Regions from separate parts of the Streptomyces sp. NPDC111656 genome, predicted to be linked through region 2. Evidence: predicted binding sites of a transcription regulator. Region 2 holds the regulator's gene; the other holds the start of a gene.
The links. The regulator HrcA, encoded in region 2, represses chaperone genes, less so after heat shock. The targets are predictions, from matches to a motif close to TTNGCACTCNGNNNNNCNGAGTGCNAA.

Region 1: the regulator HrcA is predicted to act here: its motif matches at 11,281-11,307, upstream of groES (co-chaperone GroES).

What each region holds. Positions count from the first base shown of each region.
Region 1 covers NZ_JBVKCA010000002.1:696,642-711,389, reverse strand. Annotated here, with positions in the region: gene ACZ7M3_RS08725 (LacI family DNA-binding transcriptional regulator) at 1-1,061, shown strand, start outside; gene ACZ7M3_RS08720 (glycoside hydrolase family 10 protein) at 1,149-2,504, shown strand; gene ACZ7M3_RS08715 (LCP family protein) at 2,710-3,705, shown strand; gene ACZ7M3_RS08710 (class I SAM-dependent methyltransferase) at 3,698-4,303, opposite strand; gene ACZ7M3_RS08705 (hypothetical protein) at 4,631-5,506, shown strand; gene ACZ7M3_RS08700 (Uma2 family endonuclease) at 5,566-6,144, shown strand; gene ACZ7M3_RS08695 (YciI family protein) at 6,287-6,643, shown strand; gene ACZ7M3_RS08690 (RNA polymerase sigma factor) at 6,904-8,220, shown strand; gene ACZ7M3_RS08685 (class I SAM-dependent methyltransferase) at 8,217-9,404, opposite strand; gene ACZ7M3_RS08680 (polysaccharide deacetylase family protein) at 9,515-10,441, shown strand; gene ACZ7M3_RS08675 (polysaccharide deacetylase family protein) at 10,438-11,214, shown strand; gene groES (co-chaperone GroES) at 11,452-11,760, shown strand; gene groL (chaperonin GroEL) at 11,890-13,518, shown strand; gene ACZ7M3_RS08660 (ester cyclase) at 13,618-14,325, opposite strand; gene ACZ7M3_RS08655 (SDR family NAD(P)-dependent oxidoreductase) at 14,410-14,748, opposite strand, start outside.
Region 2 covers NZ_JBVKCA010000004.1:153,068-167,815, reverse strand. Annotated here, with positions in the region: gene ACZ7M3_RS14125 (S41 family peptidase) at 1-2,484, opposite strand, end outside; gene ACZ7M3_RS14120 (hypothetical protein) at 2,530-3,111, opposite strand; gene ACZ7M3_RS14115 (VOC family protein) at 3,223-3,615, opposite strand; gene ACZ7M3_RS14110 (16S rRNA (uracil(1498)-N(3))-methyltransferase) at 3,638-4,387, opposite strand; gene ACZ7M3_RS14105 (nitronate monooxygenase) at 4,384-5,472, opposite strand; gene dnaJ (molecular chaperone DnaJ) at 5,584-6,720, opposite strand; gene hrcA (heat-inducible transcriptional repressor HrcA) at 6,721-7,743, opposite strand; gene ACZ7M3_RS14090 (MBL fold metallo-hydrolase) at 7,970-8,770, shown strand; gene ACZ7M3_RS14085 (DUF3097 domain-containing protein) at 8,802-9,608, shown strand; gene hemW (radical SAM family heme chaperone HemW) at 9,877-11,109, opposite strand; gene ACZ7M3_RS14075 (SpoIIE family protein phosphatase) at 11,223-13,472, opposite strand; gene ACZ7M3_RS14070 (HAMP domain-containing protein) at 13,720-14,748, shown strand, end outside.

The DNA.
Region 1 (14,748 bases), on a different contig from region 2:
TGAATCCCGCGAAGCCCGTGGAGAATCGGATGGCGGACCGTTCCTCGGGGACCGCGACCCTTGCCGAGATCGCCCGCGAGGCCGGCGTCTCCGCTCCGACTGTTTCGAAGGTGCTCAACGGCCGGGCCGATGTCGCCCCGGCCACCCGCACCCGGGTCGAGGAGCTGCTGCGCGCGTACGGCTACCGGCGCCGCCGGGCCGAGGCGACCCGCTCGCCCCTCATCGACGTGGTCTTCCACGAGCTGGAGAGCGCCTGGGCGATGGAGGTGATCCGGGGCGTCGAGAACGTGGCGCGGGACGAGGGGCTGAGCGTCGTCCTCTCGGAGAGCGCGGGACGGCTGACCCCCGGGCGGACCTGGGCCGACCAGGTCGCCGCCCGCCGCCCGCACGGCGTGATCCTCGTCCTGTCCCGGCTGGACGAGTCCCAGCGCGCGCTGCTGACCAGCAGGTCCATCCCGTTCGTGGTGATGGACCCGGCGGGCGACCCGGGCGACGACGTGCCGTCCATCGGCGCCACCAACTGGCACGGCGGGCTGGCCGCGACCCGCCATCTCGTCGACCTGGGGCACCGGCGGATCGGCGCGATCAGCGGGCCTTCGCGGATGATGTGCAGCCGTGCCCGGGTCGACGGATACCGGGCGGCGCTGGAGACGGCGGGGCTGCCGGTGGACCCGGAGCTGATCAGAACCGGGAATTTCCACCACGAGGACGGCTACCGGCTGGGCCTCGACCTGCTGCGCCGCCCCGACCGCCCGACGGCCGTCTTCACCGGCAACGACCTCCAGGCGCTCGGCCTGTACGAGGCCGCCCGCGAGCTGGGTCTGCGCATCCCGGAGGACCTGAGCGTCGTGGGGTTCGACGATCTGCCGGTGGCACGCTGGGTCGGGCCGCCGCTGACGACCGTACGGCAGCCGCTGACGGAGATGGCGGAGGCGGCGGCCAAGCTGGTGCTGGAGCTGGGGCGCGAGGAGCGGCCGGCGGCGGGGACCAGGGTGGAGCTGGCGACGAGTCTGGTGGTGCGCAGCAGTACGGGGGCGGCTCCGGCGGTCGGACTGGCGTGAAGTGGACGTATTGACGTGTGGGGCATCCCGCCCCACACTCCTCCGAAGCCAATCGGTTGCAAGACCGAAACTTTCGGAGGCACCCGCATGAGATCTCTGAGAACAGGCTTATCCCTGGGGTCCGTCCTCACCGGCATCGCCGCCCTCGGCGCCCTGCTGGTCGCGGCCCCCGCCGCCCACGCGGCCGACACCCCGCTGCGCGACCTCGCCGCCGCCAAGGGCAAGGTCATCGGCACCGCCGTCACCGGGTCCAAGCTGACGGGGACGTACGGCGACATCGCCGGGGCCCAGTTCAACTCGCTCACTCCTGGCAACGCCATGAAGTGGGGGACCGTCGAGCCCACCCGGGGCACCTACAACTGGGCCGAGGCCGACCAGATCGTGGCCTTCGCGCAGGCCCACAACCAGCAGGTGCGCGGCCACACATTGGTCTGGCACAGCCAGAACCCGAGCTGGCTGACGAACGGCACCTGGACGTCCGCCCAGCTCGGCGCCCTCCTCCAGGACCACATCAGCACCGAGGTCACCCGCTACAAGGGCAAGCTGGCCGCCTGGGACGTGGTGAACGAGCCCTTCAACGAGGACGGCACCTACCGCTCGACCCTCTGGTACAACGGCCTCGGCTCCGACTACATCGCCCAGGCCCTGACCTGGGCGCGCGCGGCCGACCCGAGCGCCAAGCTCTACATCAACGACTACAACGTCGAGGGCGTGGGCGCCAAGAGCACCGCCCTCTACAACCTGGTCAAGTCGCTGAAGGAGCGCGGCGTCCCGATCGACGGGGTCGGCCTCCAGGCCCACCTCATCCTCGGCCAGGTGCCGTCCACGCTCCAGCAGAACATCCAGCGCTTCGCCGACCTCGGCGTCGACGTGGCGATCACGGAGCTCGACATCCGTATGCAACTCCCGTCCGACAGCGCGAAGCTGGCGCAGCAGGCCGCCGACTACAAGGCCGTGTTCGACGCGTGCGTGGCGGTGTTCCGGTGCTACGGCGTCACCGTCTGGGGCTTCACCGACTCCGACTCCTGGATCCCGGACGTCTTCTCCGGCTACGGCGCGGCGACCCCGTACGACGAGAACTACGTGCCGAAACCGGCGTACCACGCGATCGCGGGCTCGCTGGGCGGGACCACGACACCACCGCCCACGGGTGCCTGCACGGCGACGTACGGCGTCCAGAGCCAGTGGAACGCGGGGTTCACGGGGCAGGTGAGGATCGCCTGTTCCGGGGCCGCGCTGTCGTCGTGGAAGGTGAACTGGACGTACGGCGCGGGCCAGCGGATCACTCAGGCCTGGAACGCCGACTGCACCCAGTCCGGTGCGGCGGTGACGTGCGCGAACGCCTCTTACAACGGAACGGTACCGAACGGCGGATCAGTGACGTTCGGGTTCAACGCCTCATGGAGCGGAAGCAATCCGGTGCCCACGGTGACGCTGGGCTGAGGGCGGCGTGAGAAGTCTGAGATTTTCCGAAGGAAACCCCAGAAGAGGTTCCTGCTCGTAATAATTCGGACTTACGTTCCTCCGCGTGACTGCAGAAGAGGAGCGCGGGGGCGGACATGGGGCCGGGCGCGGGGACGGGAACGGGGTCGAGAACGAGGACGGGAACGAGGGCGCCGCGAGACGTGCCGGACGGCGGAGAGGTCTACTGAAAGCCGCCGGCATCACGCTCGCCGGCGTCCTCGTGCTCTCCGCGGCGGGGGCGGGCTGGGTCTACTGGCATCTGAACGACAACATCAAGAGCGTGGACATCAACAGCGCGCTGGGCGACGACCGTCCGGCGAAGGCGGTGTCGGCCCCGTCGGCGTCCGCGTCCGCCTCGGCCGCCCCGCTATCGAGCGGCGCCGTGAACATCCTGGTCCTCGGCTCCGACTCGCGCAGCGGGACGGCGAACGCCACGCTCGGGGGCGGTGACAGCTCGGGCGCCCGTTCCGACACGGCGATGGTCGTCCACATCGACGCGGGCCGCACCGAGGCGACGGTGGTGAGCATCCCCCGGGACACCCTGGTGACCCGCCCGTCGTGCCCGACCTCGTCCGGCGGGGCGACCTCGGTGGCGTACGACGCGATGTTCAACAGCGCGTACTCGGTGGGCGGTCCGGTCTGCGCGGTGAAGACCGTCGAGTCCCTCACCGACGTCCGCATGGACCACTACATCGAGATCGACTTCTCCGGCTTCGCGAAGCTGGTGGACGCGCTCGGCGGCGTCACGGTCACGACGGACCAGGACATCGACGACGACAAGAGCCATCTGCACCTGAAGGCGGGCACGCACCACCTGGGCGGCACCCAGGCCCTGGCCCTTGCCCGCACCCGGCACGGCATAGGCGACGGCAGCGACCTCGGCCGCATAGGCCTCCAGCAGAAGCTGGTGAAGGCGCTGCTGGAACAGATGGCGTCGACGTCCCTGCTGACCGACCCCGCCAAGCTCTACAAGGTCGCCGACGCCGTCACCGGCAGTCTGACGACGGACACGGGGCTCGACTCGCTGGGCGAACTGATGAAGCTCGGCCAGAGCCTGAAGTCCCTCTCCTCCGACAAGGTCAAGACGATCACCATGCCGGTGGTGACGGCCCCGTCGAACCCCAACCGGGTGGTGGCCGACGAGCCGGAGGCGAGCGACCTGTGGGCCTCGCTCAAGTGACCCGGTCGACCCCGCCGACCCGGTACGTCAACAGATAACGCCAGTAGAGGAGTTGACGGACGCGAGAGCCGGGCAGCAGCCGGGCCGCCTCGCTCCGGACGTCCGCCAGCGACATCCGTGGCTCGCGCACCGGCGCCCGCAGGGGCACGGCTTCGCTTCCGCGCAGCCGCTCGCCCATCGCCACCCCCGCCCGCGCCACGGCGTTGGCGGGCACGGCGGCGAGGTCCCACCAGGTGATGCCCGCGTAGCAGCCCAGCACCAGCAGCACCCCGCCGGGCGCGAGCGCCTCCCGGAACCTGGCCACCGTGCCGAACGGCATGTGATGCAGGCTCGCCAGACAGGTGATGACGTCGTAGTGCCCCTTCGGCAGCCCGGCGGAGGCCACGTCCGTCCGCCGGAACCGGGGGCCGCCCCCGATCCGCCGCGCCGCGGCGATCACCTCGGCGGACGGATCGACGGCGTCGACCTCATAGCCCCGCGCCGCCATCCGTCGCGCGAACCCCCCGGTGCCACAGCCGACGTCGAGGGCGATACGCCCGTGCTTCGGCAACTTCCGCAGCAGCAGCCGGTGGTAGTGGTCGTTGTGGTCGAAGGGCATACGGGAACCTGCCCACCCGGACCCCGGGTCAGCCCCGCGCTGTGGCGAGCACGTCTGCGCCCCGTTCTGCGCCCCGTTCGCCGGGACTTGAGCTTCGGGGCTCGGGATTCGAGACGCTTTTGTATGGATTGGGCGGGAGGCTTGACCCACCCACCCTCCCTGTCCGGCGGCCCAAGTGCCGCCCCGGCCAGGGGTGATGACTTTTCGTGATCGGGTCGCGGCGGAGCGTGGCGGACGTGTAGCGTGCGCCGGGAAAGCATCGACCCCCGTGGGTGTTGGAGCACCACGCGGGGGTCTGACCAACTTGATCGAAAGACAGGTCGATCCATGGCTACCGCCCAGCCTAGTGCTGCCCCGCGCCCGTCCGCCCATCCCCTGGCCAATCCGGGCTACGGAAAACGGTCGGCGCCCGATCAAACCCCCCGTACGGGTCGCGACTTCGCGCATCTGCCCGCCCGCGAGGCATCGATCGCGACGTACATCGACCGGCTCGCCGACGAGTCGGACCTCTCCATCAAGACCCTCGCCAAGCACCTCCCGTACGGCCAGTGCGCCCTGGCCACCGCCCTCAACAACCTCTCGGCGGCGGGCCATCTGCGCCGAGTGCGCCGTCCCGTCACCGTCGACGGCTGCCCCCGCTGGGTCTGGAACACCTTCTTCTCGCGCACCGCGCACGACGACGCCTGGTGGAACGCCTTCCTTGCCGGGCGGACGCCGGTGACCGACCGGCCCGTGGCGCAGGCGGCGCGCTCGACGGCGTACGGCGCGCTGGCCCGGCTCGGCCGCATCGACGCCCGGCTCACGCTGTCGGCGGGGGAGTGCGCGGCGCTGGAGGAGGAGGCCGCCGAGTGGTTCGCGCGGGGCGCGGGTGAGGCACAGCTCGTCCAGGCGCTGACGGCGGGGCTTCCGGAGCGTGTGGCGCACGCGTACGCCTTCGTACGCGCCCGGCTCCTCGCCAAACTGCCCCCGCCGCCCGAGCCGCGGCCACAGTCACCGGCGCCCCGGTACGAGGTGGTGTGCACGGCGTGCGGGGAGCCGGGCGGTGACGGTGACGAGCTGCGGGGCGGGTTGTGCGGGGGGTGCTGGGGCGGGCGGCCCGCCCTCGCGGCCGATGAGGTGCGCGCCCATGTCGGACAGTTGCGCGCCGCACTGCGCGCGGGGACCCGTACGGGGACCAGAACGAAGAAAGGAGCAGGCACGTGACGACCTTGCAGCACGGTCCGCCCGTGACCGGGGCAGGATGGAGGGGAGGAGGCGACGCCATGACCCCCAGCACTGCCGACCGGCCCCAGATGCTCGTCGAGGAATTCGAGGAGCTCGCCCGTCACGCGCCCGAGTCGGCGCGGCTGGAATTCCTGAACGGAAAGATCGGGGTCAAGCCCATGCCGGACGGCAACCACGGCGAGATCGTCGCCTGGCTTCTCAAGCGGTGCATGCAGCACCGGCCTGAGCTGTTCCTCTATCCGGAACAAGGGCTGAAGGTCGAGGCCTACCGCAAGGGGCGAGCCAAGCCGGACGGGGTCTTGGCGCCCGAGGAGTATTTCACCGGTATGGGCGAGTGGGCCGAGCCCGCGGGCGTCCTGATGGTCGTCGAGGTCACCTCGCACGACCGGGACGCCGACCGGCGTGACCGGATCGAGAAGCCCGACGGATACGCGGCCGCCGGCATCCCCGTCTACCTCCTCGTCGACCGGGACACGGACAGCGTGACCGTGCACGGCGATCCCGAGGGCGGCGTCTACCGCTCCCTCACCACCCGGGCGTTCGGAGCGGTGATCGAGCTGCCGGATCCGGTCGGGTTCACGCTGGAGACGCAGAAGCTCAAGGACTTCGCCGACTGAGCCGTAGCCGCCGCACCCCGCCGCGAGAAAAAATCCAAAGAAATCCGGGGGCGGTGTCGAAACCGGTGTCTCCCGTTCGACGCACGGGTGAGAGGCAGGGAGAAGCCCCGCCTCCGAGGCACCACGGACACGAGGAGTCACCATGCCGCGTTACCTGTCGCTGGTCCAGATCGACGAGAGCACGGCGCCCGCCGAGGGCCCGAGCCCGGAGCTGATGCAGCGGATGGGCGAGCTGATCGAGGAGATCACCAAGGCGGGGGTCATGCTCGACACCGCCGGGCTGACGCCGTCCGCCCAGGGCAAGCGGGTGCACTGGTCGGGCGGGCAGCTGTCCGTCACCGACGGGCCCTTCACCGAGTCCAAGGAGGTCGTCGGCGGCTACGCGCTCATGCAGTGCAAGGACATGGCCGAGGCCCTGGAGTGGACCAAGCGCTTCCTGAAGGTGCACGAGGAGCACTGGACGGTGACCTGCGAGGTGCGGGAGATCGCCGAGGGCTAGGACCTGTCCGGCGGATCATGCCGCAGACGCGGGGTTTGGTGCGCACTCCCCCAAGCTCTTCGAGCAGGGGGTGCCCCCAGCGGCGTTGTCGTCGGTCGCCATGGCTCCGCCATGACTCCCTCCTCCGCCTTGCAGCTGCACGCACCAAACCCCGCTCACCGGCGTCGATGAGGCACCGCCCGTTTCCTGCGACCTGATCCGCCGGACAGGCGCTAGCGGTTCCTTGGCCTGTGGCCGTCGCGGGTGTCTGATGGTGGGTTGTGGAAGAGCAGCAGCCCGCCGTCACGCCCGTCACGCAGTCCGTCGCGTCCGGGGCCACCCGAGGTGCCGCCGAAGCGGTCGACGCCGTCGAGACGATCTTCCGGATCGAGTCGCCCCGCGTCATCGCGGGCGTCTCCCGCATCGTCCGCGACGTCGGCATCGCCGAGGAGCTCGCGCAGGACGCCCTGGTCGCGGCGCTGGAGCAGTGGCCCCGGGACGGCGTCCCGGACAACCCGGGCGCCTGGCTGACGACCACGGCCAAGCGTCGTGCGATCGATCTCGTACGCCGCCGGGAGCAGTACGCGCGCAAGCTGGCGGAGGTGGGGCGGGACCTCTCGGTGACCGCCCCGCACCACCTCGACGAACCCTCCGACCCGGACGACATCGACGACGACCTGCTGCGGCTCGTCTTCACCGCCTGCCACCCCGTCCTCTCCGCCGAGGCCCGTATCGCCCTCACCCTGCGCCTGGTCGGCGGTCTGACCACCCCCGAGATCGCCCGCGCCTTCCTCGCCCCGGAGGCGACCGTCGCCCAGCGCATCGTGCGCGCCAAGCGCACCCTGGCGACGAAGGGCGTCCCCTTCGAGGTCCCCTACGGCCCGGACCGCGAGGCCCGCCTCGGGTCCGTGCTCGAGGTCATCTACCTGGTCTTCAACGAGGGATACGCGGCCACGGCGGGCGACGACCTGCTGCGCCCCGCGCTGTGCGAGGACGCGCTGCGACTGGCCCGCGTGCTGGCCGAGTTGATGCCCAAGGAGCCCGAAGTGCACGGGCTGGTGTCCCTGTTGGAACTCCAGGAGTCCCGCGCCGCCGCCCGCACCGGCCCCTCGGGCGAGCCCGTCCTCCTCAAGGACCAGAGCCGGCGCCGCTGGAACCGTCTGCTGATCCGCCGCGGCTTCGCCGCCCTCGGCCGGGCGAGCGCCGTCACCACCGGACCCCCTGGCCCGTACGCCCTCCAGGCCGCCATCGCCGCCTGTCACGCCCAGGCGTACGCGTACGAGGACACGGACTGGGGACGGATCGCCACCCTGTACGGGCTGCTGGCGGCCCGTTCCCCGTCTCCCGTGGTCGAGTTGAACCGCGCCGTCGCCGTCTCCATGGCCGAGGGCCCCGCCCCGGCGCTGGAGATCGTCGACCGGCTGGCCGGCGAACCGGCTCTGCGCGACTACCACCTGCTGCCCAGCGTCCGAGGCGACCTGCTGGCCCGCCTCGGCCGTACGACGGAGGCCCGCGCGGAGTTCGAACGAGCCGCGGGCCTGGCCCGCAACGAACGGGAACGCGAGCTGCTGGAGACGAGGGCGCGGGACTGCCGCTAGGAGGCGTGCCGCTGGGCCGGGTGGCCGAGCAGCATCGTCGGTGCCCCCGCGACCCTGGTCAGGAAGACGGTGGCCGAGTGGGGGCCGTGCGACTTGGGCAGGGCCTTCTTGCGGAGTTCCTCCGGCTCGACCGCCGACCCCCGCTTCTTCACCGTCAGTACCCCGACCCCCCGCTCCCGCAGCAGCGCCTTCAACTTCTTCACGTTGAAGGGAAGTCGGTCGGTGATCTCGTAGGCGGCGGCGTACGGCGTCGGGCGCAGTTCGTCCGCCGTGATGTACGCGATCGTCTCGTCGACCAGGCCGCCGTCGACCTCCTCGGCGACCTCGGCGACCAGATGGGCGCGGATGACGGCGCCGTCGGGCTCGTACAGGTAGCGCCCGACCGCTCGCACCGCGGGGTCGGGCAGGCCGCGGCCGCGCAGCTCGCGCGGGCCGGGCAGCAGGGTGGCCCGCACCAGCCCCGGCTCGGTGCCGAACCACAGCACCGCCTCCTTCACGTCACCGGCGTCCGAGATCCACTCGGCCTCGGCCTCGGCGGGGACCGCCTCGTGGGGGATGCCCGGGGCGATCTTCAGGGCGGCGAGCGGGGCCTTCAGAGCCGTCGCGATCGCCCAGGAGAGCGGGGGCGAGTACGCCTCCGGATCGAAAATACGGCCGCGTCCGCCGCGCCGCGCCGGGTCCACGAAGACCGCGTCGTACGCCTGCGTGTCGACCTCGGTGACATCGGCCTCGCGCACCTCGATCAGGTCGGCGAGCCCGAGCGCCTCGGCGTTCGCGCGCGCCACCGCCACCGTCAGCGGGTCGCGGTCGACGGCGAGGACGCGGATCCCGGCACGGGCCAGCGCGATCGCGTCGCCGCCGATGCCGGAGCACAGGTCGGCGACCGAGCGCACACCCAGGGACCGCAGCCGCCGCGCGCGATGGGTGGCGACCGTGGTGCGCGTCGACTGCTCGACCCCGTTCGGGGTGAAGTACATCCGCTCCGCGTCCTCGGCACCGAACTTCGCCGCCGCCCGCTGCCGCAGCCGCGCCTGCCCGAGCGCGGCCGAGACCAGTTCGGCCGGGTGGTCGCGGCGCAGCCGGGTGGCGACGGCCAGCTCCTGGGCCGGTTCGGTGCCGCGCACCTCGTCGAGCAGGGCGTGGCCCTCGGGGGTGAGGAGAGAGGCGAAGGAGACGTCGTTCACGGGCCCATTGTCGGTCAGTGCGGGTGGGTGTGGGCCAGTCGGTGGACGGTGCGCCCCGGGTCGCGGTGTCGGAGCTGTGGACGGGTGGTGGCCTGCGAGGATCCGACACCATGCGATCAGTACGACAAAAGTACAAAAACAACGCAAAGAGGGCGCGCGTGTGGAGCGGGGTGGCCGTCCTCGCCGTCGCCGCCCTCGCGTCCGGTTGCGCCGACGACGACACCAACGGCGCCCGCGTGGCCGGGGGACCCGAGGCGCTGCACGCGCCCCCGGCCCGCGCCCTCGACTCCTACGCCGCCAGGCTCCGCGCGCAGCAGGCCGCCCGGGCCGTCGCGGCCAAGCACTGGGGGCTCACGAAGGTCCCGTTGGCCGCGCCGCCGGCCCCCGCGAGGAAGCCGGTCATCGGACCCCGCGACGGCTTCGAGGTCACCGATCAGGAAGAGCTCGGCCTGCCGCCGGTCTTCACGACCGTCCCCACCAAGGACAAGGTCGTCTTCCTCACCATCGACGACGGCTCCGAGAAGGACCCGGCGTTCCTCAGGATGATGAGCGACCTGAAGATCCCGTACACCGCCTTCCTGAGCAACTACCTGGTCAAGGACGACTACGGGTACTTCCGGAAGATGCGCGACCGGGGTGTCACCCTCAACAACCACACCCTCACCCACCCCTATCTGCCGGGGCTGTCGTACGAGGAGCAGCAGCACGAGATCTGCGGCATGCAGGACATCATGGAGAAGCAGTTCGGCAAGCGCCCCAAGGTCTTCAGGCCGCCCTACGGCAACTACAACCGGGACACCCTGCGTGCCGCCAAGTCCTGTGGCATCAAGTACGCGCCCATCTGGGACGAGGAGGTCTTCGTCGACCACTGGGAGTACCGCGACTGGGACCACGACCTGCACCCCGGCGACATCGTCCTCACCCACTTCCGCGGCAGGGAGGACTGGGACGGCACCATGCCCGACATGATCCGCCGCTTCCTGAAGCTGGTCACCGACAAGGGGTACGCGGTGGCACGGCTGGAGGACTACCTGTGAGAACGCGGGCGCTGGTCGCGGGGGCGCTCACCGCGGCCCTCCTGACCGGCTGCACCGGCTGTGCCCAGTCCGTCGACCCGATCGAACGGCTGGGCAAGAAGGCCGCGGAGGTACGCAGGTCCAGGCCGAACGGGCCGACCCCGGCGACGTACCGGCACTGGGGGCTGCCCACCCCGCTCGCCGCCGCACCGCGCCGGCCCGCCCGGCCCGCCCTCCACGGCGCGGCGCCCGGGCTCGCCCCCGTCGTGGACCGCGTACCCACCCGCGACAAGGTGGTCTTCCTGACGTACGACGACGGTGCCGAGCGCGATCCGCGGTTCGTCGACATGGTCCGTGAACTGCGGCTGCCGGTCAGCATGTTCCTCACGGACAGTGTCGTCGGGCCGGGGTACGGGCACTTCGCCCAGCTGCGGACGGTCGGCGCGAGCGTGCAGAACCACACCCTTCACCACGCCTCGCTGCGTGGACTGCCGTACGCGGGCCAGCGGGCCGAGATCTGCGGCCAGCAGGAGAAGCTCAAGGCCCGCTTCGGCGTCCGCCCCCGGCTCTTCCGTCCCCCCTACGGCACCTACGACACCACCACGCTGCACGCCGCCGCCGACTGCGGGGTCGCGGCCGTGGTCCTCGGCCGGGAGCCCGACGCCCACCGCCTGCGACCGGGTGACATCCTCTCCGGCTTCGAGGAGCCCAACCTCACGGAGGCGACGGTCAGGCTCCTGCGACGCATCCAGGCGGAGGGCTTCACACCGGCGCGCCTGGAGAACTACCTCTGACCATGCGGCCAGGGGTACGCCGACACGCACGCCGGGTGCCCAAAACCCCACGCCACGCCGGAGGCTTTGGCACTCCGCTTGACCGAGTGCTAATCGCGGTCATAGTCTCGGCCCTGGCACTCCCCCCTGGAGAGTGCCAATAGCGACGGGCAGGTCCGGCACCCGCGACGACGGATCCACCTGGTCGCCACCTCAGACAGTTAACCCCGTGAGATCTCCGAAGGGGGAGGTCGGATCGTGACGACCACCAGCTCCAAGGTTGCCATCAAGCCGCTCGAGGACCGTGTTGTGGTCCAGCCGCTGGACGCCGAGCAGACCACGGCTTCCGGCCTGGTCATCCCGGACACCGCGAAGGAGAAGCCCCAGGAGGGCGTCGTCCTCGCCGTGGGCCCGGGCCGCTTCGAGAACGGCGAGCGCCTGCCGCTCGACGTCAGCACCGGCGACATCGTGCTGTACAGCAAGTACGGCGGCACCGAGGTGAAGTACAACGGCGAGGAGTACCTCGTCCTCTCGGCTCGCGACGTGCTCGCGATCATCGAGAAGTAGTTCACCGAGCTTCACCGTTCCACCCAGTTTTGCAGTGAACTGCGCCCCTGGCCCCCGCGACCATAACCAGCCGGGCGTCGGGGGCGCGGTTCGTTCACCCCAGTTTTCCGAGAGGGCTGAATCGCTCCCATGGCGAAGATCCTGAAGTTCGACGAGGACGCCCGTCGCGCCCTCGAGCGCGGCGTCAACAAGCTTGCCGACACGGTCAAGGTGACGATCGGCCCCAAGGGCCGCAACGTCGTCATCGACAAGAAGTTCGGCGCACCCACCATCACCAACGACGGTGTCACCATCGCCCGCGAGGTCGAGCTCGACGACCCGTACGAGAACCTCGGCGCCCAGCTGGTGAAGGAGGTGGCGACCAAGACCAACGACATCGCGGGTGACGGTACGACCACCGCCACCGTGCTGGCCCAGGCGCTCGTCCGCGAGGGCCTGAAGAACGTCGCCGCGGGTGCCTCCCCGGCGCTGCTGAAGAAGGGCATCGACGCGGCCGTCAAGGCGGTCTCGGACGAGCTCCTCGCCACCGCGCGCCCGATCGAGGAGAAGTCCGACATCGCGGCCGTCGCCGCGCTGTCCGCCCAGGACCCGCAGGTCGGCGAGCTCATCGCCGAGGCGATGGACAAGGTCGGCAAGGACGGTGTCATCACCGTCGAGGAGTCCAACACCTTCGGCCTGGAGCTCGACTTCACCGAGGGCATGGCCTTCGACAAGGGCTACCTGTCGCCGTACATGGTGTCCGACCAGGAGCGTATGGAGGCCGTCCTCGACGACCCGTACATCCTCATCCACCAGGGCAAGATCAGCTCCATCCAGGACCTGCTGCCGCTGCTGGAGAAGGTCATCCAGTCCAACGCCTCCCGGCCGCTGCTGATCATCGCCGAGGACGTCGAGGGCGAGGCCCTGTCGACCCTGGTCGTGAACAAGATCCGCGGCACGTTCAACGCCGTCGCCGTGAAGGCCCCCGGCTTCGGTGACCGCCGCAAGGCCATGCTCGGCGACATCGCCACCCTCACCGGTGGTCAGGTCATCGCCGAGGAGGTCGGCCTCAAGCTCGACCAGGTCGGTCTGGACGTGCTGGGCAGCGCCCGCCGTGTCACCGTCACCAAGGACGACACCACCATCGTCGACGGTGGCGGCAACTCCGAGGAGGTCGTCGGCCGGGTCAACCAGATCAAGGCCGAGATCGAGAACACCGACTCCGACTGGGACCGCGAGAAGCTCCAGGAGCGCCTCGCGAAGCTGGCCGGCGGCGTGTGCGTGATCAAGGTCGGCGCCGCCACCGAGGTCGAGCTCAAGGAGAAGAAGCACCGTCTGGAGGACGCCATCTCCGCGACCCGCGCCGCGGTCGAGGAGGGCATCGTCTCCGGTGGTGGCTCCGCGCTCGTCCACGCCGTGAAGATCCTCGAGGGCAACCTCGACAAGACCGGCGACGAGGCCACGGGTGTCGCGGTCGTCCGCAAGGCCGCCGTCGAGCCGCTGCGCTGGATCGCCGAGAACGCCGGCCTGGAGGGTTACGTCATCACCTCCAAGGTCGCCGAGCTCGACAAGGGCCAGGGCTTCAACGCGGCCACCGGCGAGTACGGCGACCTGGTCAAGTCCGGTGTCATCGACCCGGTCAAGGTCACCCGCTCCGCCCTGGAGAACGCCGCCTCCATCGCCTCCCTGCTCCTCACGACCGAGACCCTGGTCGTCGAGAAGCCGGCCGAGGAGGAGGCCGACGCCGGTCACGGCCACGGCCACGGGCACTCCCACTGAGTCTCGTACTCCCGAAGAAGCCCCCGTTCCGCACGGAACGGGGGCTTCTCCCGTACGCGGCACCACCGACGACCGACCACCGCGCCACCGACCACCGCACTACTGCTCCAGCGAGTCCAGCGCCCCCAGCTGAGCCAACAGCCCCAGCCGGTCGTACTGCCACCAGCCCTCGGCGATCTTCCCGTCCTCCCGGCAGCGGAAGACGGTCGTGCCGGTCATGGTGACCTGCTTCCCGGTCGCCGGGATCCCCATGAAGTCGCCCTTGTGGGTGCCGTTCCAGGCCCACCGGGTGCAGACCCGGTCGCCCTGGGTGAGCTGGTCCTCGACGGTGAACGTGAAGTCGAAACCGCCGCGCCACATCTCGATCTCGCGCCGCATCGCGTCGAGGCCGATGGTGTCCTGCTCGTTGGCGGGATCGTGGTCGTGGTAGCTCTCCACCATCAGACCGTTGAGCGGCGGCAGTTCACCCGGGCCGGCCAACGTCTCGAAGAACCTGCGGATGTTGGCCGCGAACAACTGCTCGTCCCGCACCACGTCCAGGTCGGTGAACGTCGGCAGCCCGTCGCAGAGCGCCACCATCTCCTGGAAGATCCTGTCGGTCTCGGGGAGGTTCGAGTTCCGCATCGCCTCCTCGAACGAGGGGAACTCCACGATCTCTATGAAGTGGGTCGCGTCGGAGCGGTCCTTGCCGATCACACTGTGCGTCGCGGTCCGCTTGCCCCTGGTCTTCTCGACCCATGTGTCCATCAGCTGGTTCATCTCGTCGAACCGGCTGGTCCTGCAATCGATGAGCTGTACGAATGTCATGGCGTCGCCTCCGGCCCCCTGGGTCCGGTTGAACACCCTCAGTTTCCCACCGGAGGGACGACACCACCCACTGAGCGGCGGCCCTTACTGGGGGCCGTACTTCCGGCCCGTCTTCGACGTGATCCCACCCAGCAGTCCGCGCGGCGCCACCTTCACCAGGCCCATCAGCGCCTTGTAGCGGGGGTCGGGGACGGACAGCGACTTGCCGCGGGCCAGGTCCGCGAGCGCCGCCGCGACCAGCTTGTCCGCATCCAGCCACATCCAGTTCGGGATGTTGTCCGTGCCCATCCCGGCCCGCTGGTGGAACTCGGTGCGGACGAAGCCGGGGGCCAGCGCCATCAGCCGTACGCCGCTGCCCGCCAGATCCCGCGCCGCGCCCTGCGTGAACTGCACGACCCACGCCTTGGACGCCCCGTACGTACC
Region 2 (14,748 bases):
GGGTCCGGCCACCGGGTCCACCGGCTGCCCGGCGACCGCGACGATCGCGTCCCCCGCGCGCACCGCGACGCCGGGCGCGGCGAGCGGCGCCCGCGCGTCCGGGTCGGAGGTCTCCGAGGGGAGGATCCGGTCGATGCGCCAACTGCCGTCCTCGTGACGGGAGATGTCCGCCCCGAGCAGTCCCTGCGCCCGGTCGCCGCCGCCCCAGCCGCCGCGCGGGGTCACGTACGCGTGCGAGGTGCCGAGCTCGCCCTGCACTTCCCACAGCAGGTCGACGAGGTCGTCGTGGGTGGCGACCCGTTCGAGCACCGGCCGGTAGCGGTCCAGTACGCCGTCCCAGTCGACCCCGCCCAGGTCGGGCCGCCAGAAGTTGTCGCGCATGAGGCGGCCGGTCTCGTCGTACATCTGCCGCCACTCGGCGGCCGGGTCGACGGTCTGGCGGACCCGGGAGAGGTCGACGGTGATGTTCGTGTCGCTCTCGTCGTCGTTCGAGGCGCGGCGGTCGCTGGGGACGACCTTGAGCTTGCCGTCGGTCCACAGCAGGACGCGTTTGCCGTCGCCGCTGACGGCGAAGTGGTCGGCGTCCGCGGCGAGGTGCTCGACGCGCTGCTGGGCGAGGTCGTAGCGCTCCAGTTCGGTCTTCGGGTCCGGGTCGTTCGGAGTGGCGCGGGAGGCGCCGAGGACTCCGACGACCGGGTGGCGCAGCCACAGCAGCCCGTCCTTGGCGGCGCGCAGGGTCGAGTAGCGGGCCGCCTCGACGGGGAACGGGACGATCCGGTCGGCGAGTCCGTCGAGGTCGATCCGGGTGGTGGGGGCGCCCTCACTGTCGGGTGTCTCGTCCTTGTCGGGTGCCTCGAAGGGGCGGCCGTGGCGCTGCGGTCCGAAGGGGGACGGGGTGGTGGCGGCCAGGGTGATCAGATGCGGCCGGGAGCCCCCGACGAACGCGAGGTCGAAGACGTGTTCGTCGTAGACGGGGTCGAAGGAGCGGGCCGAGAGGAAGGCGAGGTGCTTGCCGTCGAGGGTGAACGCGGGTGCGTAGTCGCGGAAGCGGAGCGGGGTCGCCTCGGTCACCGACAGGTCGGCGGTGTTGGCCAGCTTGAGCTGGCGCAGCGGGCGCGGACCGGGGTGCGACCAGGCGAGCCAGGCGGAGTCCGGCGAGAAGACCAGCCCGGAGACCTCGCCGTCCTCGCTCCGGTCGACCTCCCTCACCTCTCCGGTCTCCCGCTCGACGAGCAGCACCCGTCCGTCGTGCGAGGCGACGGCGGCGCGGCTGCCGTCGGGGGCCATGGAGAGCCCGAGGACCCGTCCCAGCTGTCCGGCGGCGAGCCGGCGCGGGGTCGCTCCGGGCGCGAGGCCGGTCGCCGGGGCGAACTCCAGCGCGTCGTCGCCCGCCGCGTCCGTCACCCACACCACGTACTCCTCGCCCTCCACCCGGAAGGCGCGGGGCAGCCGGGCGCGCACACCGGGCCGGGCGGCGAGCGCGCGGGCCGGCCCCGAGCGGTGGGTGACCCAGTGGACGGCGCCGCGCACGGAGACCGCGCTGCCGCGTCCGGTGTGGTCGGGGGCGGCGGCCGAGAACCAGCGGGAGGCGCTCACGAGGTGCGGCTGCTGGTCGACGCGCTGCCCGCCGAGCCGCAGGTCGAGCCGGCGCGGCTCGGCGCCGTCCAGGTCGTCCAGGAGCCACAGTTCACCGGCGGACGCGTACACGACCCGGGCGCCGTCGGTCGCCGCATGCCGGGCGTAGAAGCCGTCGATCGGCGTGTGGCGGCGCAGATCGGAGCCGTCGGCGAGGGAGGAGTAGAGCGCTCCGACACCCTCGTGGTCGGAGAGGAAGGCGACGCGCTCCCCCACCCACAGGGGGTATTCGAGGTTCCCGTCCAGGTCCTCGTGCAGCCGTACGAACTCGCCGGACCCCGCCCCGTCGCCGCCGGCCCTGTCGATCCACAACTTGCCCGCCGTGCCGCCCCGGTACCGCTTCCACCAGGCGGCCTCGCGCCCCATCGGAGCGGACAGCAGCAGCACACCCGGACCGCCGTGGACCACATCGCCGACCGGCCCGTACGGGAGGGTGGTCGCGGGGCCCCCGTCGAGCGGGACGGCCCGGGCCCAGCTGCGGCGCAGGCTGGCCTGGCCCTGGGTGCTGAGCGCGAGCACCTGGCCGTCCGGGGTCCAGCCGCGCACCTGGGTCTTCGAACTCCCCCAGTACGTCAGCCGCGTGGACGGTCCGCCCTCCAGGGGCGCGGCGTGCACCTCGGGCGCTCCGTCGCGGGACGACGTCCAGGCGACGGTCGTACCGTCCGGGGAGATGCGGGGATGGTTCACCGGCATGTTGTCGGCGCTGACCCGCCAGGCGCGACCGCCGCCGTCGAGGGGGGCGACCCAGACGTCGTCCTCGGCGGTGAAGGCGACCAGCTCGCCGTGCAGATGCGGAAACCGGAGATACGCGGGCGATACCGACGACGCGGACGATGCAGACTGAGTCACCCGATCACCCTATGCAGGGACAGCTCGGCCCGACAGGGGTTTGGATCACTTGCCCTGGGAGGGCCAGCAGGTGGGATCGCCCTTGCACCACATGGTCTTCGTCACGGTGACGGTGGTGGTGGGGCCCGGACGGTGGTAGGTGGGCGCGCCGTAGGTGGGGGGCGTGTACGAGGGCGTGCTCGGGGCGTTGCAGTTGCCCAGTACGTTCACGTGGAACCACTTCTTGCCGCCCACCTTGGCCGTCAGGTCCCCGCGGACGCACTTGCCCTCGACCTCGCGGGTGACCTTCCCGGTGATGGTGATCTCCCGCCGGTCCTTGGTCTGTCCCCGGCAGTCCACCTCCACCACGGAGGGCGTGGAACTCGAGGCCGACGGTGTGCGCCCCGGGGTGTAGGCCTTGTTCCCGCCGCCGTAGGACCCGGTGCAGCTCAGGTACTGCACGTCGACGTGCCGCCGCTGCAGCTCCGCGGTCCCGGCCCGGTCGGTCGTGTACGCCACCGCGGAGGCGCTCAGCCCGCCGACCGGTTCGCACGCGGCCACCCCGAAGGCGCTCACCACGGCGAGCCCGGCGACCATCGGTCCCCGACGGCCCGTCACCAGTCGCCTCACCACTCGTCGAATACGCATCAATGCCCCCATAGACGGCAGAGTGCCACTGTCACGGGCGTCGCGGTAGACCCCATACGGCCACTACACACCCTCGTGGTCCCCCGTCGAACGCGTATGCGTGAAACTCTGTCAGGTCCGCAGGAGGAGCCACTCCTGAAGTTCCACCAGATTGCCCTCGGGGTCCTTGAGATGGGCGACCCGCATCCGGTCCGTCATGAAGTCCGGCCCGTGCACGAGGACGGCGCCACGCGAGGTGATGGCCTCGCAGTAGGAGTCGAGGTCGTCGACGCGCAGGACCACAAGCGAGCGGTGGCCGCTCGCCGAGTCGCCCAGTTCACCGAGTATCCGGGCCATCATCGCGCGGTCCTGGAGCGCGATGCCCGCCGAACCGACGGTGGGACTGAACTTCTCGTACGGTCCTTCGGTCGCGCCCGACTGGGGCTTGAGGCCGAGGACCTCCGCGTAGAAGTGGTAGCAGACCGGGAAGTCCGAGACGAGCAGCCGTACTTGGGCGAGTTCCAAGGCGTCCCCCGTGCGCGCGAGGTCAGGACCAGCGGCCGGTGCGCGCCATCAGCAGCGCGGTCGCCACCGTCCCAGCGGTCGATGTACGCAGCACGGTACGCCCCAGGTGGCACGTCTTCGCGCCCGCCCCGGTGAACAGCTCGATCTCCTCGGGGGAGATCCCGCCCTCGGGGCCGACCACCAGCACGATCTCGCCCGAGGCGGGGAGTGCGGCCGTCACGAACGGCTCGGTGCCGACCTCTGTGTCCTCGTGCAGCACCGCCGCGAAGTCGGCATTGGCCAGAAGTGCGGCAACCTGTTTGGTCGTCGCCGCGTCCGCGACCTCCGGGAAGCGCACCCGGCGCGACTGCTTGCCGGCCTCCCGGGCCGTGGCCCGCCACTTGGCGAGCGCCTTCAGACCCCGGTCGCCCTTCCACTGGGTGATGCAGCGGGAGGCGGCCCAGGGGACGATCGCGTCGACGCCGGTCTCGGTCATCGTCTCCACGGCCACCTCGCCCCGGTCGCCCTTGGGAAGCGCCTGGACGACGGTGATACGGGGCTCCTCCGCGGGCTCCTCGCCGTACGAGTCCATCTGGACGATCAGCCGGTCCTTGCCCTCGGTGGCGACGACCACACACTCGGCCCACCGCCCGGCGCCGTCCGTGAGGACGACGTCCTCACCAGGGTTCAACCGCTTCACGGAGACGGCGTGGCGCCCCTCCGGGCCGTCGAGCACGTACCGTCCGCCGCTGCCCGCCTCGAAGTGCTCGACCACGAACACCGGTGCCGTCATCGGACCTCACCCCCCGCTTCCCCGGCGGCCGACAACGCTGTCCTGGCCTCCTCGAGCTCCGCGCTCAGCACCTCCACCAGCTGCCCGGCGGGCAGCTCGCGCGCCATGCGGTGCCCCTGCCCCGCCCACAGCGCCATGCCCTGCGCGTCGCCCGCCTTGGCGGCCGCCTTGCGCAGCGGGGAGGTGAGGTGGTGGACCTCGGGGTACGCGGCGGGCGCGTAAGGGCCGTGCTCGCGCAGGAAGCGGTTCACCAGGCCGCGCGCCGGCCGGCCGGAGAACGCGCGCGTCAGTTCCGTCCGTACGAACAACGGGTTGGTCAGCGCCTGCTTGTGCACCGCGTTGGCGCCGGACTCCGGGGTGGCGAGGAACGCGGTGCCGAGCTGCGCCGCGTTCGCGCCCGCGGCGAGCACCGCGGCGATCTGGCTGCCGCGCATGATGCCGCCGGCGGCGATGATCGGGATGTCCACGGTCTCGCGCACCTGCGCGATCAGCGAAAGCAGCCCGACACCCGTGCCGTCCGTCTCCGGGTTGTCGCGGTGGGTGCCCTGGTGGCCGCCCGCCTCCACGCCCTGCACGATGACCGCGTCGGCGCCGGCCCGCTGGACGGCGAGGGCCTCCTCGGCCGTGGTCGCGGTGATCACGGTGAGGGTGCCGGCGCGGCGCAGGGAGTCCAGGACGTCGGTGCTCGGGACGCCGAAGTGGAACGAGACCACCGGCACCGGGTTGTCGTGGAGGACGGCGAGCTTGGCGTCGTAGCCGTCGTCACGGCCACTGTCCGGTTCACCGAGTTCGGTCTCGTACCAGGAGGACTCGCCCGCGAGCTGGTGGGCGTAGACCTCGACCGCGGCGGGGTCCGCGTACTCGGGCTGCGGCATGAACAGATTGACCCCGAAGGGGCAGCCCGTGAGCCCGCGCAACTGCTTGATCTCCTGGTACATGCCGTCGGCGGTCTTGTACCCGGCGGCAAGGAACCCGAGCCCGCCGGCCTCGGACACGGCGGCCGCGAGATCCGGGACGGAGACGCCGCCCGCCATGGGGGCCTGCACGATCGGGTGAGGGAAGAGATCGGTCAGTGCGGTGGACATGACGGCATGTTGTCACGTCCACCGAACAAGTCCGAATCGGGCCTTCCGCCTGGCATAGGCCACCGGGATGGACGCTCGAGCGCCCGGGGGCGGAGCCCCCGGGAACACCCGTCAGCGACCGTTGAACGCGTCCTTCAGGCGCGAGAACAGACCCTGCTGCCCGGGCTGGAACTGCCCGGTGGGCCGCTCCTCGCCCCGCAGTATCGCCAGCTCCCGCAGCAACCGCTCCTGCTCGGCATCGAGCTTCGTGGGCGTGGTCACCTCGACGTGCACGATGAGGTCACCGCGGCCACCGCCCCGCAGATGTGTGACACCCCGCCCGTGCAGCGGAATCGACTGCCCGGACTGCGTGCCCGGACGGATGTCGACCTCCTCGAGACCGTCGAGGGTCTCCAGCGGCACCTTGGTGCCGAGCGAGGCCGCGGTCATCGGAATGGTCACCGTGCAGTGCAGGTCGTCCCCGCGCCGCTGGAACGTGGAGTGCGGCAGCTCGTGGATCTCGACGTAGAGGTCACCGGCGGGACCGCCACCGGGCCCGACCTCGCCCTCGCCCGCGAGCTGGATCCGCGTGCCGTTGTCGACACCGGCGGGGATCTTGACGGTCAGCGTGCGACGCGACCGGACCCGTCCGTCACCGGCGCACTCGGGGCAGGGAGTCGGGACGACGGTCCCGAAGCCCTGGCACTGCGGACACGGCCGGGAGGTCATGACCTGCCCGAGGAAGGACCGCGTGACCTGGGACACCTCACCCCGCCCGCGACACATGTCGCAGGTCTGGGCCGAGGTACCCGGCGCCGCGCCCTCACCGTTGCAGGTGGCGCAGACGACAGCGGTGTCGACCTGGATGTCCTTCGTCGTGCCGAAGGCCGCCTCGTCCAGCTCGATCTCGAGCCGGATCATGGCGTCCTGGCCACGCCGCGTACGCGACCGCGGACCGCGCTGCGACGCCGTACCGAAGAAGGCGTCCATGATGTCCGAGAAGTTCCCGAACCCGCCGGCGCCGAAGCCGCCCGCACCGCCGCCGCCCGACTGGGACAGCGGGTCGCCGCCGAGGTCGTAGACCTGCTTCTTCTGCGGGTCCGACAACACCTCGTACGCGGCGTTGATCTCCTTGAACCGCTCCTGCGTCTTCGGATCGGGATTGACGTCCGGGTGCAGCTCGCGTGCGAGCCGCCGGAAGGCCTTCTTGATCTCGTCCTGGGACGCGTCGCGGCGCACGCCGAGTACGGCGTAGTAGTCCGTGGCCACTTAAGACTCCGCCAGGATCTGTCCGACGTACCGTGCCACCGCTCGTACCGCTCCCATCGTGCCGGGGTAATCCATGCGGGTCGGTCCGACCACGCCGAGTTTCGCTACTGCCTCGTCGCCCGAACCGTAGCCGACCGAGACCACGGACGTGGAGTTGAGTCCCTCATACGCGTTCTCGTGACCGATTCGCACGGTCATGCTCGAATCCCCGGCCTCACCAAGCAACTTGAGAAGCACGACCTGCTCCTCCAGCGCTTCGAGCACCGGCCGGATGGTGAGAGGGAAGTCATGTCCGAAGCGCGTCAGATTGGCGGTTCCGCCGATCATCAGCCGCTCCTCGGTCTCCTCGACGAGCGTCTCCAGAAGAGTGGAGAGCACCGTCGCGACCGTACCTCGGTCCTCCGCCTCGAACGCGTCCGGGAGGTCCTGCACGAGCTGCGGGACGTCCGCGAAGCGACGGCCCGCGACCCTGCTGTTGAGCCGGGCCCGCAGATCCGCGAGAGACGTTTCTCCGAACGGGGCCGGGCAGTCGATCATGCGCTGCTCGACCCGCCCGGTGTCCGTGATCAGCACGAGCATCACACGGGCGGGGGCGAGGGACAGCAGCTCCACATGCCGCACGGTCGATCTCGTCAGCGACGGATACTGCACGACGGCGACCTGCCGGGTCAGCTGCGCGAGCAGCCGCACCGTCCGCCCGACGACATCGTCGAGATCAACGGCACCATCCAGGAAGTTCTGAATGGCCCGCCGCTCGGGCGCGGTCATCGGCTTGACGCCGGCGAGCTTGTCGACGAAGAGCCGGTAGCCCTTGTCGGTGGGGATCCGCCCGGCGCTGGTGTGCGGCTGGGCGATGTACCCCTCGTCCTCCAGGGCCGCCATGTCGTTGCGGACGGTGGCCGGGGACACTCCCAGCCGGTGCCGCTCGGTCAGCGCCTTGGAACCGACCGCGACCGGCTCGTCGGTGCCGACATAGTCCTGGACGATGGCGCGCAGCACTTCGAGCCTGCGTTCACTGAGCATCGCGCACACCTCCAGCTCTCGACCCCTCGGCGCCTCGCTTGGCACTCAGCGTGTGCGAGTGCCAGCATTCCCCGGCCCAGTGTACGGCCGGTGGGTACGGCCCCGGCAAGGGCGGCCCCGCGATCTTGTGCAAGGTGCACGGACGTACACCGACGTGTCCCGTGATGTCACACCGTCCCTGCCCCCGATGTCGTACCGTCCACGCTCTCACCGCTAGCGTCGGCGTATGAAGGTGACTTGGGAAGAGGCCGGGTGGGAGCAGCTGACGCCGCGGGTGGGGCGGCGGCGGCTTCCGGTCTGGGACTGCACGGTCGGGCTGGTCGTGAGCGAGGGCGGGGCGCTGATCATCGACCCGGGGTCGAGCCTCGCGGAGGGCGCACGGTTGCGCGGGGAGGCGCAGGCGCTCGCCGGCCGCCGTGTGACCTTCCTCGCGCTCACCCACCCCCACTTCGACCATGTCCTGGGCGCGGCGGCGTTCGCGGGCGCGGAGGTCCTCGTCGCGGGTGGCTCGGCCGAGGTGTACGAGCACGGGCGCGAGGAGCTGTACACGGACGCGGTACGGGGCGGGCTGGACGCGCGGGCGGCGGAGGACGCGGCGGACACCCTGGTGCGTCCCCGGAACTACGTGTGCGGCACCCAACATCTCGAGCTGGCCGGCGGCGTCGAGGTCCTGCTGGTGCGGACGGGCGAGGGCCACACCGCCCACGACCTCGTGGTCGTGGTGCCGGGCGAGCCGACGGTGGTGTTCTGCGGCGACCTGGTCGAGGAGTCCGGCGAGCCCCAGGCGGGCCCCGACGCCGTACCGTCGCGTTGGCCCGGGGCTCTCGACAGGTTGCTCGAACTCGGGGGCGAGGACGCGCTGTACGTGCCCGGTCACGGAGCGGTGGTGGACGCCGGGTTCGTACGGTCCCAGCGGGACGCGCTGGCCGCGCGTTTCGGCGTGTCGGATATCGGCGGGCCGGATATCGGCGGGCCGGGTCTCGCCACGCCGGGTTTCGACGCGTCGGATTTCGGCGTGTCGCGTTGAGCGCCGCCGGGCTTCTCCTATCGTCATCCGAATGCGCCAGTACTCTCCGGACCTGACTCCGCCGTGGAAGAAGCCCAAGCCCGTGCCGGAGGTTCCGGCGGAGCCGGGTCTGGTGGTCGAGGAGCCGGGTACCGGTTTCTGCGGTGCGGTGATCCGCTGCGAGGCGGGCACGGTGACGCTGGAGGACCGCTTCGGCAAGCACCGCGTGTTCCCCCTGGAACCGCGCGGCTTCCTCCTGGAGGGCCAGGTGGTCACTCTCACCCGCCCCTCCTCCACCACCCCCGTCCGTCCCGCCCGCACGGCCTCCGGTTCGGTGGCCGTCCCCGGCGCGCGGGCCCGGGTCGCCCGTGCCGGCCGGATCTACGTGGAGGGCCGCCACGACGCCGAGCTGGTCGAACGGGTCTGGGGCGACGATCTGCGCATCGAGGGCGTCGTGGTCGAGTACCTGGAGGGCGTCGACGACCTGCCCGCGATCGTGGCGGACTTCTCACCCGGCCCGGACGCCCGCCTCGGCGTCCTCGTCGACCACCTGGTGCCCGGCAGCAAGGAGTCCCGTATCGCGGCGTCGGTCACGAGCGACCACGCCCTGGTCCTCGGCCACCCCTACATCGACATCTGGGAAGCCGTGAAGCCGTCGTCCGTGGGCATCCCGTCCTGGCCCCGGGTCCCCCACGGCCAGGACTGGAAAACCGGCGTCTGCCGCGCCCTCGGTTGGCCCGACAACACCGGCGCCGCCTGGCAGCACATCCTGTCCCACGTCCGCTCCTACAAGGACCTGCAGCCAGAACTCCTGGGCCGAGTAGAAGAACTCATCGACTTCGTCACAGCCCCGCACTGACACACGTTCACCGGACGGGCTGGAGGTCGCGGGCCGGGGTGGGTGGGGTGCGTCCCCCGACCTCGCTCCAAAACGCCGAACGACCCGGGGTCTTTAGGGGCGCGGGGAACTGCGCGAACAACCCCCACCCACCCGCAGCCCAAGAACCCCGCACGGACAAAGGATCCGGGGCGCAGCCCCGATCCCCTAGGGGCGCGGGGAACTGCGCGAACGACCCCCACCCACCCGCAGCCCAAGAACACAGCCGGGGCGTGGGGGCGCAGCCCCCTCAGTCCACCAGGTCTCGTACGACCGCGTCCGCCAGCAACCGCCCCCGCAACGTAAGAACCGCCCGCCCCTCCCCATACGGCCCGGATTCGAGCAACCCCTCCGACAACGCACGCCCCGCCGCCGCAAGCCCCTCCACCCGCAGCAACGACAACGGACACCCCTCCCGAAGCCGCAGCTCCAACAGAATCCGCTCCACCCGCCGGTCCTCCTCCGAGAGCAGCTCCCGCCCCGCCCCCGGAGACCGCCCCGCGGCCAACGCCCCCGCATACGCCCCGGGATGCTTCACGTTCCACCACCGCACCCCGCCCACATGGCTGTGGGCCCCGGGCCCGGCCCCCCACCAGTCGGCACCCCGCCAGTACAGCTCGTTGTGAAGGCACCGCCCGGCGGCGGAAGTGGCCCAGTTGGACACCTCGTACCAGTCGAACCCCGCCCCGGACAGCACCTCGTCGGCGATCAGATACCGGTCCGCATGCACATCGTCGTCCGTCATCGGCACCTCGCCCCGCCGGATACGACGGGCGAGCTGCGTCCCCTCCTCGACGATCAGCGCGTACGCGGAGACATGGTCGGGCCCGGCACCGAGCGCGGCGTCGAGCGAGGCCCGCCAGTCGTCGTCGGACTCACCGGGCGTGCCGTAGATCAGGTCGAGGTTCACATGCTCGAACCCGACCGCGCGCGCCTCCGCGACACATGCCTCGGGCCGACCGGGGGTGTGCGTACGGTCGAGCACCTTGAGGACGTGCTGCCGGGCACTCTGCATGCCGAACGAGATCCGGTTGAACCCTCCGGCCCTGAGCGTCTCCAGATACCGCGGATCAACCGACTCCGGGTTCGCCTCGGTCGTGATCTCCGCGTCGTCCGCGAGCCCGAACTCGTCCCGGATCGCCCCCAGCATCCGTACGAGGTCGTCGGCGGCCAGCAGCGTGGGAGTACCGCCGCCGACGAACACCGTACGGACGGGTCGCGGGTCGTCGCCGAGGACCTTGCGGGCGAGCCGGACCTCGTCGATCAGCGTGTCCGCGTAGTTGTCGCGGGAGGCGAGCACGCCTCCGGTGCCCCGCAGCTCGGTCGCCGTGTAGGTGTTGAAGTCGCAGTAGCCGCAGCGGGTCGCGCAGTACGGCACGTGGAGGTAGAAGCCGAGAGGTCGCTCGGCGGCGCCGGCCAGGGCGTGCGCGGGCAGCGCCCCGTCGTCGGGGACGGGCTCACCGTCGGGAAGTGCGGAAGGCATGCCTTCCATTGTCCCGTACCCGGCCACATACCCCTTTCCCGCCACTCACCTGCGGTTTCTCTCTCCCCCGCTCCTCCCACTCTCCCCACTCTCCCCGCTCCCCCGACTCCGCCCTACTCCGTCCACTCCGCCTGCAGCACCAACAACGCCAGGTCGTCCTCCGGCGGCTTGCTGCCGAACTCGTGCACGAGCCGCCGGATCCGTTCCGCGACGAGCTCCGCGCTCAGCCCCGTACAGCCCGCGAGGGCCTCCGCGAGCCCTTCGTCGTCATCGAACTGGCGGGGCCCGCTGCGGCGCTCCGTCACCCCGTCGGTGACGCACAGGACGGTGTCACCGGGGTACAGGTCGAAGGTCTCGGAGACGTAGGTCGCGTCCTCGAAGACCCCGAGGAGGGTCTGCGGCTCGGCCACTTCCCGTACGTCGCCGTCCGGGCCGAGGATCAGCGGCAGCGGGTGCCCGGCGGAGGCGAGGGTGCAGCGCACGCCGCCCTCGAAGGGCACCAGCTCGCCGTACAGCATGGAGAGGAAGCGGGTCTGCGGACCCTCGTCGGGGCCGAGACCCGGACCGCCCGCCGCCACCAGCGCACGGGCCGCCGCGTCCGCCGCCTCGGTCGCGTCGTCGAGGAGGAGCTGGTTGAGGCGGTCGAGGACGTCCGCGACGTGGTAGCCCTCGCGGGCCAGCAGTCGCACCCAGGGCCGGGCGAGGCCGATCACGACGGCGGCCTCGGGCCCCTTGCCCTGGACGTCGCCGAGGACGAAGCACCAGCGTCCGTCGCCCGCTGGGAACAGGTCGTAGAAGTCGCCGCTGGGTCCGCCCTTGTCGAGCGGCTCGTACACGAGGGCGCTGCGTACCCCGGGGATCTCGGCGACCGCGCCGGGCAGCAGGCCGCGCTGCAGGACCCGGCTGATGGTGGCCTGGCGCGCGTACTGGCGGGCCGCGCCGATGGCGAGGGCGATCCGCCGGCTGAGGTCCTCGACGAGCCCGGTGATCTCGTCGGGGAAGGCGGTCAGTCCGGCCCGGCCGATGACGAGGGTGCCGAGCGGTCGGCCGCCGGCGATCAGCCGGTACGCGAGCGCCGCCCCGCTCATCCCGCCCGCGCCACCCACGCCACCTTGTCCTCGTCCTTGTGCTTGTCCCTGCCCCTGGCCCTGCCCCGTGCCTAACGTCTCCCCCGGCCAGGGCACCGGCACCGCCCGGGACCGCACCGAGTCCGGCAACCGTGGCGGATCCTTCTCCAGGGCCCGCCGCAGCTCCTCGATCCGGTTCTCACTGCCGTGCCAGACGCGGGCGAGCCGGGGTCCCAGGGCCAGCCCGAGCCCACCCGCCCGGTCGGTGGCCTCGTCCTCCAGCCATACGGCACACCAGTCGGCGAGCCGCGGCACGAGGAGCTGCCCGGCGAGCGCGGCGACGAGGTCCTCGTCGAGCTGACCGGCGAGCAGGTCGGAGGCCTCGGCGAGGAAGGAGAGAGCGCCGCGGTTGAGCCAGTCGCCGTCCTGGCGCGGCCTTTGCCGCTGTCCGGCAGCGAACGTCCCGCCGACCGGTCCCGTCTCTCCGTCCGGTCCCGTCTCTCCAGCCAGTTCCGTCCCACCCGGCAGTCCCGTCCCACCCGGAAGTCCGATCCCACCCGGCAGTCCGATTCCGTCGGCCAACCCCGAACCGGCGGACAGTCCCATGGCGTCCGTCATTCCCGGCCCGACACCCATCCCCCCATCGGCGCCGAACCCACCACCCACACTCAGCCCACGCTCAACGCCCAACCCACCACCAACACCCAACGCACCTTCAACACTCAGCCCGCCTTCAACACCCAACTCACCCTCGACACCCAGTCCACCCTGAACACCCAACCCACCCTGACCCCCCAGCTCCTCCTCGACCCCCAGCCCCCCATCCACCGGCAGCCGCGCCCACACGGTCTTGACCCCGGTCCGATACGTGATCCCCCACGCCTCCGACAGGGAGGCGACCAACCGCAGCCCCCGCCCGTACTCCGGTGTGCCGTAAGCCCGTTCGGCCGACTCCTCGCGTACCGCCCGCGAGGGATGGTGGTCGGAGACCTCGACGACCACCGCGCCCACCGCACCGCCGTCGGTGATCTCCAGCCGGCACAGCAGTTCGACGTCGGTGCCCGCGTGCACGACGGCGTTGGTGACGAGTTCGCTGACGACCAGGACGGCGTCCTCGGCGAGGCGCTCGCGGACGATCTCGGCGCCGGGCAGGGCCAGTTCCCCCCAGTCGGCGAGCGTCTCGCGCACCATGCGGCGGGCGGCGCCGGGCGCGAGCGGAGTGCCCGGCAGCGCGGCGCGCGCCATGGCTTCCTGACCCACGCGGTAGTGCGCGGGCGTACCAGGGGCGAGCGCCATGGAGTCCGGTTGCGACTCCCGTTGCGTCGGAATGGCCCCCACTGTGCGGCTCCCTGAGCAGTTCGGACGAATACGCCTCAGGCGACACGGACAGAGTGACAGACTGGCCACGCCCATAAGCGCCGAGTTACCGAAGTGGGCCGCCATGAGTGAGAACAGTGCTACGCGTGTGCTCGAAGACGGACAGATTCGGGCATTCGACGACGGCTGGATCCCGGCGTCCGATCTGCGTCCGCTGCTCGCCGCCATGACCGCCGCGCGGGACGGTGACTTCACCAAGGTGCCGGAGACGGGGCACGGCCTGGTGGCCGACCTGAGCGCGGCGTTCAACCAGATCATCGACCGCAGCACCCACTTCAACACGGAAGTACAGCGGGTACGACGGGAGCTGGTCCGGCACGGACGGCTCGACGAGCGGCTGTCGGCGAGCCCGGGCCAGGGCAGTTGGACGACCCGCGTCAATGACGTGAACCAGTTGCTCGACGCCCTGGTGGCGCCCGCCGCGAACGCGACGCGCGTCCTGGACGCGGTGGCCGGCGGCGACCTCACCCAGCGGGTCGACCTGCACGACGGCAACCGTCAACTCAGAGGAGATCTCCGGAGGTTGGGGCGCGCCGTCAACAAGATGGTCGATCAGCTCTCCCTCTTCACGGGCGAGGTGACCCGGGTCGCGCGCGAGGTCGGCACCGAGGGCCGTCTCGGCGGGCGCGCCAAGGTGCAGGGCCTGTCGGGCAGTTGGCGCGATGTGACCGAGGCGGTCAACACGATGGCGTCCCGGCTGACGGCGCAGGTCCGTGACATCGCCCTGGTGACCACGGCGGTGGCGCGCGGCGACCTGACCCGTACGGTGACGGTCGAGGCGACCGGTGAGCTGCTCGAACTGAAGCTCACCGTGAACACGATGGTCGACCAGCTGTCCGCCTTCGCCGACGAGGTCACACGGGTGGCCCGCGAGGTCGGCACCGAAGGGCAACTGGGTGGCCGCGCCCAGGTCAGAGGCGTCTCGGGAGTCTGGAAGGACCTCACCGACAACGTCAACTTCATGGCCTCGAACCTGACCTCCCAGGTCCGCAACATCGCCCAGGTCACCACGGCCGTGGCCAACGGCGACCTCAGCCAGAAGATCACGGTGGACGCGAAGGGCGAGATCCTCGAACTCAAGTCGACCATCAACACCATGGTCGACCAGCTCTCCGCGTTCGCCGACGAGGTCACACGCGTGGCCCGCGAGGTCGGCACCGAAGGCAACCTCGGTGGGCGGGCCCAGGTCAGAGGC